DNA from 2 places in the Enterococcus sp. DJ147D b genome. Region 1 is predicted to be linked to the other one. Evidence: a T-box and tRNA genes for the amino acid it is inferred to sense, from the RefSeq annotation. Region 1 holds a T-box; the other holds one or more tRNA genes.
The links. The T-box of region 1 lies ahead of serS (serine--tRNA ligase). A T-box ahead of a tRNA ligase gene usually reads a tRNA of that ligase, here a tRNA-Ser.

Region 1 (5,678 bases):
GTGTTACTCACCCGTTCGCCACTCCTTTTCTTTCAGTGGAGCAAGCTCCGGTGAAAGAAAAAGCGTACGACTTGCATGTATTAGGCACGCCGCCAGCGTTCGTCCTGAGCCAGGATCAAACTCTCATAATAAAAGTTAGAACAATCTTTCGATTGTTAAGCTCAATTTGTTTGCTAGCATATTGCTTGCTGTTTAAAAATGTTTGTTGTCTTGAATTGAATCAAGACGCCCTACACATTTGGTTTGTCTTACTTTGTTCAGTTTTCAAAGGTCTACTTGAATTGCCGTAGCAACTTTTATATCATATCAGAGCGACGTTTAAATGTCAACTCTTTTTTGAAAAAGTTTTTCCGATTTCGTTTAAGAAATCTTTCGGCAACTCATTTATCATATCGCATCGTTTGTTATTTGTCAAGAATTTTTTTGAAGTTTTTCTTGATGAAATCAAGCTTCATAAGAGGTTCTTTCTAAACGACTCAGTTATCTTATCACGTGACAATTCACATGTCAATAACTTATTTAACAATTGCTCAACAAAATTACGACAACTCTGTTGAACAAATAATAATATACCAACTTAAAATTCTAAAGTCAACAAGAAAAAAGCTGTTTTGACAACATTTATAGCAAGATCGATTATTCTTTAATTCTGTTTTAAATTCATTCGCTTTTTACACTATTTTTGCTCAATTATATGTTATATCTGAAAAAATTGTTCAGTTTTTTTTATTATATTTGATTTACAGTGATTTCTTCTAAATTTTTTGTTAACAAAGTGTTGCTTTTATCTATTTCTGCTTTTTTTTGCTAGAATAATGGTAAACATACTTATATTCTGGAGGATTCACTATATGAAAATTTTAATTGCAGATGACGATAAAGAAATTGTAGAGTTATTGAGTATCTATGTACACAATGAAGGATACGAAGCGGTAAAAGCTTATGATGGAAAAGAAGCACTATCAAAAATCAGAACCATTCCAGATATTGAACTACTTATTTTAGATATCATGATGCCTGAAATGGACGGGATGCAAGTTGTGAAAGAATTACGGAAAGAATCTCAAATTCCAATTATCATGTTAACAGCAAAAACAACTGATATGGATAAAATCAAAGGATTGGTTGCTGGTGCAGATGATTACGTAACTAAACCATTTAATCCATTGGAAGTTATGGCGCGTGTAAAATCTTTACTACGTCGTACAAAAATGCAAATAACTGCTGAACAACCAGATGTACTAGAAGTAAACTCGTTGATAATCAATAAAGACTCTCATGAGGTAAAAACAATTGACGGGAAAGAAATCCAATTAACTGCTCTAGAATTTGGAATTTTATATCTTTTAGCAAGTCATCCAAATCGTGTTTTTAGTGCGGATGAAATTTTTGAACGTGTTTGGAAACAAGAAAGTATTGTCTCAGCAAAAACAGTTATGGTACATGTGAGCCATTTACGGGATAAGATTGAAGAAGCTACAGGTGGAGAAAAAGTCATTCAAACTGTTTGGGGGGTTGGATATAAAATTGACGCAAGATAAGAGCGTAGGAAAAGAAAAGCGCCGACGTATCATTTTAACCTCCAAAGAAATTAGTGAACTTTTAGCAGAAGGAATCATCACAGTTATTCTTTTACTTCTATTAAATGTTGCTATTTTAGTAGTAATTAGTTCTGTCATTAACAGCTCCCCTTCTCTCACAAATGCAATTTGGGACTCCAAAAATATTTTTGCTCAACGACTTGGATCTGACCTTTTTTGGAATGGTAGGAATTTTATTATTCCGCTTTTCTTACTATTAGATATAGCAGTTTTATACTGGCGCTTGATTCGTCGCTATCGGCAAATGCAGTTACGTCATATTATTAGTGAACTGCATTTCATTGCTAATGGCAACTATGATCACCGAATCCCTTTTGAACTCAGTGGAGATCTTAGTAGAGTTGTCACTAGTATCAATGGATTAGTAGATAGTACTGTCGCCGCTATTGAAGATGAACGAAAAATTGAAAAATCAAAGGATGAACTAATTACAAATGTAAGCCATGATATTCGTACCCCACTAACATCCATTATTGGCTACTTAGGTTTGATTGAAGATGGACAATATCATTCTCAAGAAGATCTTTTGAAGTACACACATACTGCTTATGTAAAGGCGAAACAAATGAAGTCTTTAGTTGAAGATCTTTTTGAATATACAAAAGTACGACAGCCTGCTGTACCTGTTAACTTTTCAGCATTTGATTTAATTCAATTAATCGAACAACTTGCTGCTGACTTTGAGTTGGAAGCGGCAAAAAAAAATATCCAAATACTTGTCCAATCTAAAGAGTCTTCTTTGATTATGGATGGAGACACAGAAAAATTGGTTCGTGTCTTTAATAATTTAATTACAAATGCTTTGAAGTACGGTAAAGGAGCTACAAAGATTATTATTGAAGTCGAGCGTATTGGAACAGAAGTTGTAGCTGTCGTCAAAAATAATGGTGCAATGATTCCAAAACAATCGCTTGATAATTTGTTTGACCGTTTTTATCGAGTGGAAGAATCTCGATCACAAGCAACTGGTGGAACAGGACTTGGGCTAGCAATTGCTCAAAGTATCGTTGCATTACATGGCGGCTACATTTATGCAAAATCAGATCAAAGTTGGACTTCATTTATTATGCACCTACCTTTGAAAAAAAATAGTAAACTTCCTCAAGACAAAAAATAATCAGTTGACGAACATCCTATTTTTCGATATTCTTAAGTCAATTAGTGAATACTAAACACTGAACCCAGTACACTTTATTTTTTTTACAGAGAGCTGATGGTCGCTGCAAATCAGTAAAAAATAATTTGGAAGTTCCAGTTCTATAATGTGTGCTTTTTGAAATAAAAAAAGCCGGTTAGCAGCCGTTATCTGTAAACAAGAGCAGCCGTTGATGCTGAACTCGGGTGGTACCGCGAATACAAGACTATTTCGTCCCAAGATTTTTTGGGAACAAATAGTCTTTTTTTATTTATAAAGGAGGAATTAGTAATGTTAGATGTGAAAATGATGCGTCAGAACTTTGACTCAGTCCAAGAAAAATTAATGACACGTGGCGTAAAAAAAGAAACTTTGGCTGAATTTATGGAATTAGATGAAAGTCGTCGTAATTTGCTTGTAAAAAGTGAGGAATTAAAAAAATATCGAAATGATGTTTCTGCAGAAATTGCGCAACTAAAACGTAATAAAGAAGATGCTTCTGCAAAAATTTCAGAAATGAAAGAAGTTGGTGGTAACATCAAAGCCTTAGATACAGAAATTGCTGATGTTGATGAAAAACTTACTCAGATTGCTACTACCTTACCAAATTTACCTAATGAATCAGTCCCAATTGGAAAAGATGAAGAGGATAATGTCGAAGTTCGTCGTTGGAGCAATCCACGAAACTTTTCTTTTGAACCTAAACCACACTGGGAAATCGCAGAAAATCTTGATATTTTAGATTTTGAACGTGGCGCGAAAGTTTCAGGAAGTCGTTTTGTTTATTACAAAGGGTTAGGCGCGCGTCTAGAACGTGCGGTATATAATTTTATGCTAGACCAACATATTTATGAGCACGGCTATACTGAAATGATTACTCCATACATCGTTAACAGTCGTGCAATGTTTGGGACAGGTCAATTTCCAAAATTTAAAGAAGATGTATTCCAATTGGAAAATACTGATTTAACATTGATTCCTACTGCAGAGGTTCCTTTAACTAACTATTACAATGATGAAATTTTAAATGGAAAAGATTTGCCAATTCGCTTTACCGCTCTTAGCCCTGCTTTTCGTTCAGAAGCTGGCAGTGCTGGTAGAGATACTCGTGGTTTGATTCGCTTGCATCAATTTAACAAAGTCGAAATGGTTAAGTTTTCTGATGCTGAACATTCTTATGAAGAACTAGAAAAAATGACTAATGATGCTGAAGATATTTTGCAAAAATTGAACTTACCCTATCGTGTCGTTGCTTTATCAACAGGGGACATGGGCTTCTCTGCTGCTAAAACTTATGATTTAGAAGTTTGGATTCCTGCACAAGATACTTTCCGTGAAATCAGTTCATGTTCAAATTGTGAAGATTTCCAAGCACGTCGAGCAATGATTCGCTACCGCGATGAAGATGGAAAAATTCATTATGCACATACATTGAATGGTTCTGGTTTAGCTGTTGGCCGCACAGTCGCAGCAATCTTAGAAAATTATCAAAATGAAGATGGCTCAGTAACTATTCCTGAAGTCTTAGTGCCATATATGGGAAATTTAAGAGTAATCAAATAAATTTACTTTATAAAACAAAAAACCATCCACCAAAATCATAATTGATTTTGGTGGATGGTTTTTTGTTGTTTATGATTCAACTGAATAGTTTGGTGCTTCTTTAGTGATTTGAACATCATGTGGATGTGATTCTTTTAGTCCACTGCCACTCATTTGGATGAATTGTGCATCATCTCTTAATTGTTGTAAGTTTGCAGCACCAACATAGCCCATTCCAGATTTTAATCCGCCAATCATTTGGAAGATGATATCTGCTACGCTTCCTTTATAAGCTACACGGCCTTCAATACCTTCAGGAACTAATTTATTTGCTTCATTAATGCTACCTTGGAAATAGCGATCTTTTGATCCTTTTTCCATTGCACCTAATGAACCCATTCCACGATATGTTTTGAAACGACGACCTTGGAAAATTTCAAATTCACCTGGTGATTCATCTGTCCCGGCTAGCATACTACCTAACATAACCGCATGTCCTCCAGCAGCTAAAGCTTTAACAATATCACCTGAATATTTGATCCCACCATCGGCAATAATTGTTTTACCATATTGACGTGCAACGGAAGCTGCATCATAAATGGCTGTTAATTGAGGAACACCGACACCTGCAACAACCCGAGTTGTACAAATCGAACCAGGTCCAATCCCAACTTTAACAACATCAACACCAACATCATAAAGTGCTTTGGTTGCTTCAGCAGTTGCTACGTTACCAGCAATCAATGTTGCTTCTGGGAAAGTTTCACGAATTTCTTTAATCTTACGAATCACACCTGCACTGTGACCGTGAGCTGTATCAATGATGATTGCATCTACACCAGCAGCTAATAAAGCATCCGCGCGCTCAAAAGTATCACTTGTTACACCTACTGCAGCGGCAACGAGTAAACGACCATGTTCATCTTTCGCAGCATTAGGAAATTCGATTACTTTTTCAATATCTTTAATGGTAATCAAACCACTTAAGCGACCATCTTCATCAACGATTGGTAATTTCTCAATCTTGTGTTTCTGTAAAATTTTCTCTGCATCTTTTAGAGAAGTTCCTTCTGGGGCAACAACTAAGTTATCCTTTGTCATCACATCGTCAATCGGAATATGATAATTTGTTACAAAACGCATATCACGGTTAGTGATGATTCCTACTAATTTTCTATTTTCTAAAGTTTCAACAATTGGAACACCACTAATGCGATATTTACTCATTAGTTCTTCGGCATCAGCAACTAGATGTTGTGGTGTTAAAAAGAATGGATCAATGATAACGCCACTTTCTGAACGTTTCACTTTGCGAACTTCTTCCGCTTGCTGGTCAATTGTCATGTTTTTATGAATAACACCTAGACCACCTTGACGAGCCATTGCAATTGCCATTTTAC
Region 2 (5,678 bases), 830 kb from region 1:
TTCATTTTGAATCATCTCCTTGAAGTTTTTTAATCTAAGATTACTATACGCGATAAAGTGGCAAATATGCTACTTATTTAGATGACACTACTCAAACAGTTTTGTAAGTTCGAAGTAAGTATAAAAGATTTGTGAAGAAATTACATCCTACTAAAGACTTATTTAAATTTTATCGGGGCATTTTTTTAGTAATTATTTCTTTTTGAAAATAAATATAAATAACGATAGTTTCCTTATCGGATTAGTAACGATGTTTTCACCATAGCTGACAAAAAAAGAGTGAAAAAATAAGGAAAAATGGAATGCTTAAAAAATGAAAGGGAATGCATAATTTGATGAAGAAACATTTACCTATTAGAATTTGATTAAATAGTTTATCTTCATTTGATTTAAATATAACAATTATGAGTAAAATGTTTGCAAAAATGGTTAGTTATCGGTTACAATTAAAGAACATATATGCAGTACAAAGTGGGGGAGTTTTTATGAGAAGAAAAGTCTATACTAAAGATCAAATTCTAAAAGCAGCATACGAAGTTGTTGCTAAAGAAGGCTTCAAAGGATTTACTGCTCGTAACATTGCAAAGAAGATGGGGATTTCGACACAACCTATTTATTTAGAGTTTAAGAATATGGAAGATTTAAAGAATACACTTTTAGATTCTATTTTTGAGCAACTCAAAGAGGAAGTTTTTCCTATCGAGCATACTGGCGACAAAATTATCGATTTAGGTTTAAATTATATCAATTTTGCAAAAAAGCATCATAGTTTGTACATGGCATTGTATATCGATGAACATGGTGATGGTAAAAAAATGCATGATTTTTCATATAATTATTTCTATGAAGCTGCAAAGAAAGACGAGAAATATAGTCATTTATCTGACGAATATATAGATGCGTTACATACGGGTACTTGGGTAGTCGTGACTGGATTAGCTTCATTGATGTCCTCAAACATTATGCAGCCAACAGAAGAACAAATCATTTCTTTGATTTCTAGAACAATTGACTCTGTGCTGTCCATAGACAATCCAGAAGTTATCCGCTAAAAATTTATAAAAGGCTAACGTGGGTGTCTGACTGCGTGTGGCCTTTTTCTTTTGACCTAAAACGAAAAGATTGGCCTGAAAAAATGGTGCTTGACATTTCGGTTGAAAAGATTAAAAATAGAAATCGCGGAAGGTTGGCAGAGTGGTAATGCAGCGGACTCGAAATCCGCCGAACCGGCTAATACCGGCGCGCAGGTTCAAATCCTGTACCTTCCTTAATTAAACTGGAATAAACAAAAAGATTGAGGCTCATGTCTCAATCTTTTTTTGTTTTGTCACATAACGACTAAACAAAAAATAATCGTGAATAAATACAGGTTTAATAGAATAAAAATGAGAGAAAAATAAAAAAAATCCTTTTTAGTTGTCGTGCAATTAAAAAAATAGAATAGAACAAATGAAAGAGTAAAAATTTCTTTTAACATGAGCGATTAAGATAGCATCATCAAAGAAAACATGTTAAATTAGTTATTGAAAAACTTTTTATTAAATGTGCAAAAGTTTTCATGACTTATTTTCATGTGACGAAACTGTTAGGGAAGAACCTTTCGCCAGCACTTTTCGAGTGTGTTAAGATGAGAAGCATGAAATAAAAAATGAAAAAGTAATTTATATTAGGATGTGAAAGTTAAATGTGCGGGATTGTCGGTTTTGTCAATGACAAAGATAACAAGAGTGCAGTTGTAAACGCGATGATGGATCGCATTGTACACCGTGGACCAAATAGTTCTGGTGAGTATGTCGATAAACACGTTGCTTTAGGCTTTAGAAGATTGAGTATTATTGATTTAGAAGGCGGAACACAGCCTATTTATAATGAAGATGGAACAAAGATCATTATCTTTAATGGTGAGATTTATAACTATCGTCCATTAAGAGAAGAATTACTTGCCGCAGGACATGTTTTTCGCACACATGCTGACACGGAAGTCCTACTTCATGGTTATGAAGAATGGGGAACAGAATTATTACAAAAAATTCGTGGAATGTTTGCTTTCGCTATTTGGGACAATGAAAAAAATGAACTTTTCGGTGCCCGTGATCACTTTGGAATCAAACCTTATTACTATGCAAACATGAATGGTACATTCATGTTTGGTTCAGAAATCAAAAGTTTCTTACCACATCCTGATTTCAAAAAAGAATTAAATAAGGAAGCATTGAAACCTTATATGACTTTCCAATATTCACCTTTAAATGGTGAAACGTTCTTTAAAGATGTATACCGTTTACCAGAAGGCCATTATTTTACTTATAAAGACGGCAAGTTAGATATTCAAGAATATTGGGATGCTGATTTTGAAACAAAAGGTACACATTCTCGCCAAGAATGGATTGACAAAATTGATGAAACAGTTAAAGCTTCAATTAAAGCACACACAATCAGTGATGTTGAAGTTGGCTCATTCCTTTCAAGTGGTGTTGACTCAAGTTACGTAACCTCTGTTTTAAAACCCGATCATTCATTTTCAATTGGTTTTGATGATAAAACGTATAATGAGGCAATTGAAGCACGTAAATTAACAGAGATTTTAGATTTAGACAATACTGCGGCGGTTATCGACGGAGATATGTCATTCAAAGCATTCCCATTAATCCAATATCATTTGGATGAGCCAGATTCAAACCCTTCTTGTGTTCCTTTGTATTTTTTAGCTAATCTTGCTTCACAAAGTGTTCGTGTGGTTCAATCCGGTGAAGGAGCGGATGAATTATTTGCGGGTTACCAAACATATGGTTTCCATACAAACTCAAAATTTATTCGTGTGATTGCACAAGGATTGAAAAAATTACCAAAAGGAACACGCTATAGTTTAGGCCGTAAAATTGGTAAAATGAAAAACTTCCACGGACGTATTCATTTATATGAATCACTTGCACCAGCTAAAGAGTATTTCATTGGTCATGCACGTGTTTTTGAGGAAAAGGAAGCCGCTGATTTATTGACAGCGACTTATCAAGATGCACCATCTGTGAATGAAATCATGGCTGTCCATTACGAAAAAACGGATGGAATCAAAGATGAAGTCAATAAAATGCAATATGTTGACCTGCACCAATGGATGCCAAAAGATATTTTGTTGAAAGCCGACAAATTATCAATGGCAAGTTCTTTGGAAGTTCGTGTGCCATTATTGGATATCGAAGTGATGAAATTAGCACAACAAATTCCAAGTAAATATTTATTAAACCAAAACAACACGAAAGATATTTTCAGACAAGCAGCAAACAAACAGTTGCCAGAAGAATGGTCAAACCGTGTGAAATTAGGTTTCCCTGTGCCAATCAAAGCTTGGTTAAAAGAAGAACATGGTTACCAAGAAGTGAAAGCTTTATTTGAAGCCGACTTTGCAAAAGAATTCTTTGATCAAGATAAAATCATGGAACTATTGGACAATCATCATGAAGGAATCAAAGAAGAGCAACGTAAGATTTGGACAATTTTTAGCTTCTTGACTTGGTATAAAGTTTACTTTATTGATGAAACAATTCCTCAAGCAGAAGCAATTGATTATGTAACTGTTTAAGAAGGATAGAAGCAAACGAGAGTTACTATTTATAAATGAAAAAGCACTTCAGCCATTGGAAAACTTATTTTTCAATGGCTGAAGTGCTTGAATTGATTCTAAATGAGTTAGTTTTTCATTACAAAAAAACCTAAGGCATTGAATGTAGTAATCTTCAAAAGTTAGATTTTTGTCTAGCTTTTGAAGATTGCTCCATTGACTGTCCTAGGCTTTTTTATTTTGTTTCTATTCTAATAGATACAAATTATAGTTGAAGTAATTTTTCTAAATGGTCAGCTAAGCCATCTTCTTGGTTTGTTTTTTCCGTAATATCATTAGCGATGCTTTTTAGCTGATCTGTACCATTTGCCATAGCAACGCCCCAACCAGCATACTCTAATAATTCAAGATCATTGTGTTCATCGCCAAACGCGATGACATCTTCTTGTTTGATATCCAGATAATTAGCTACTTGATGAACACCCTTTGCTTTTTCGATTCCTTTAGAAACAATTTCTAGAATGGCTGTTGGGCCACCCCAAGTGCGGACATCTACATAACTGCCGAATTGCCGTGTCAATTCATTTGATACTTGCTCGGCAAATTGTTTTTCTGTACGAACTAATAGAGAAGTCGGGTTAGTTATTAAGTTTTGAGGGGAAAGCAGATTTTTTTCACTTGGATTTGAAGAAGCAAAAATTTTTTCATCGAAAAATTCTAAGCTATCGATAAAAAATGTTTCGCGATTTTCAGCAGCAACGAAGTCAAGATTCAATGCTTTTTTTTGTGAGACAATTTCAAAAGCAATCTCACGGTTGATTTGTGATTCCTTTTCGCCACTCCAAAGTTGATTAGGAATGTGTACAAGAGCCCCATTAAAGTTAACCATTGGGGTTGTTAATTCTAACTGTTGATAAAATTGATAACTCATTCGAAAAGGTCTGCCAGTAGCGATACTAACATAGTGACCTGCTGCAATGGCTTTTTTTAAGGTTTGTTCAGTTTTAGTTGTAATTAAAGAGTCTTGATTCAGAGTAGTCCCATCTAAATCAATGGCAATTAGCTTTTTATTCAATGGCGATAGTCCTTTCTCAGCTGATATTTGTTTTAGTCTAGCATATTTGACGTAATAAACAAGTGACAAAATCAATAACCAAAGAATGAAAAGCAAGCTTTTTTGAAAAAATCAGAGAAAAACACGAACATTATTTTCTTTTTGATGATTAAATATAAATTTTTAGTTGAAAAACGAATGAAGCAACTATATAATCAATAATTGTTCGAGGAAATCATGCGTTGGTCTTATTTATTATCTTTCCTCATCAGAAAAAATCAGGGAGTGGAATTTTTTATGGATAAGTTTTTCGGATTGAAGGAAAACAAAACAAATGTATCAACAGAAATAATGGCGGGGGTTACGACGTTCTTTGCAATGAGTTACATTCTTTTTGTTAACCCAACGATTTTATCAGCTTCAGGGATGCCATTTCAAGCAGTTTTCTTGGCAACGATTATCGCTTCAGTTATCGGGACGTTAGTCATGGGATTGTTTGCGAATGTTCCGTATGCGCAAGCACCAGGAATGGGTTTGAATGCCTTCTTTACTTTTACTGTAGTATTCGGTCTTGGTTATTCTTGGCAGGAAGCTTTGGCAATGGTCTTTATTTGTGGTTTGATCAATATTTTTATTACAGTAACAAAAATTCGAAAAATGATTATTCATGCAATTCCAGAAAGTTTACAACATGCCATTGGTGGGGGGATTGGGATTTTCGTTGCGTATGTTGGTATTAAAAATGCTGGGTTTCTTTCTTTCAGTGCGGATCAATCAGCAATTACGAGTTCCGTCGTTGAAAGTGGCAAAGCAACAAATGTAACCATTAATGGTGGAATTGTTCCAGCTTTAGCAAATTTCAATAATGCACCAATTTTATTAGCAGTTATTGGGTTAGTTATTACCGCAATTTTAGTAGTTAAAAATGTTCGCGGTGCAATGTTGATTGGGATTGTAGTGACAACTATCTTAGGTGTATTAATGGGTGTAGTCGATCTTCAAGCCATTGATTGGCAAGCTAATTCATTAGGAAACTCAGTTAAAGAATTAGGAACAACCTTTGGG

Region 2: it has a tRNA-Ser gene. The T-box ahead of serS (serine--tRNA ligase) is inferred to sense a tRNA for this amino acid. The anticodon was not compared.

Annotation. Positions count from the first base shown of each region.
Region 1 covers NZ_CM177104.1:2,549,191-2,554,868, forward strand. The annotation lists rRNA gene AC4BD1_RS12070 (16S ribosomal RNA) at 1-131, opposite strand, end outside; gene croR (response regulator transcription factor CroR) at 852-1,541, shown strand; gene AC4BD1_RS12080 (sensor histidine kinase) at 1,528-2,718, shown strand; T-box leader at 2,770-2,978, shown strand; gene serS (serine--tRNA ligase) at 3,028-4,299, shown strand; gene guaB (IMP dehydrogenase) at 4,369-5,678, opposite strand, start outside.
Region 2 covers NZ_CM177104.1:795,675-801,352, forward strand. The annotation lists gene AC4BD1_RS03860 (TVP38/TMEM64 family protein) at 1-5, opposite strand, end outside; gene AC4BD1_RS03865 (TetR/AcrR family transcriptional regulator) at 486-1,052, shown strand; tRNA gene AC4BD1_RS03870 (tRNA-Ser) at 1,181-1,268, shown strand; gene asnB (asparagine synthase (glutamine-hydrolyzing)) at 1,685-3,580, shown strand; gene AC4BD1_RS03880 (Cof-type HAD-IIB family hydrolase) at 3,825-4,634, opposite strand; gene AC4BD1_RS03885 (NCS2 family permease) at 4,911-5,678, shown strand, end outside.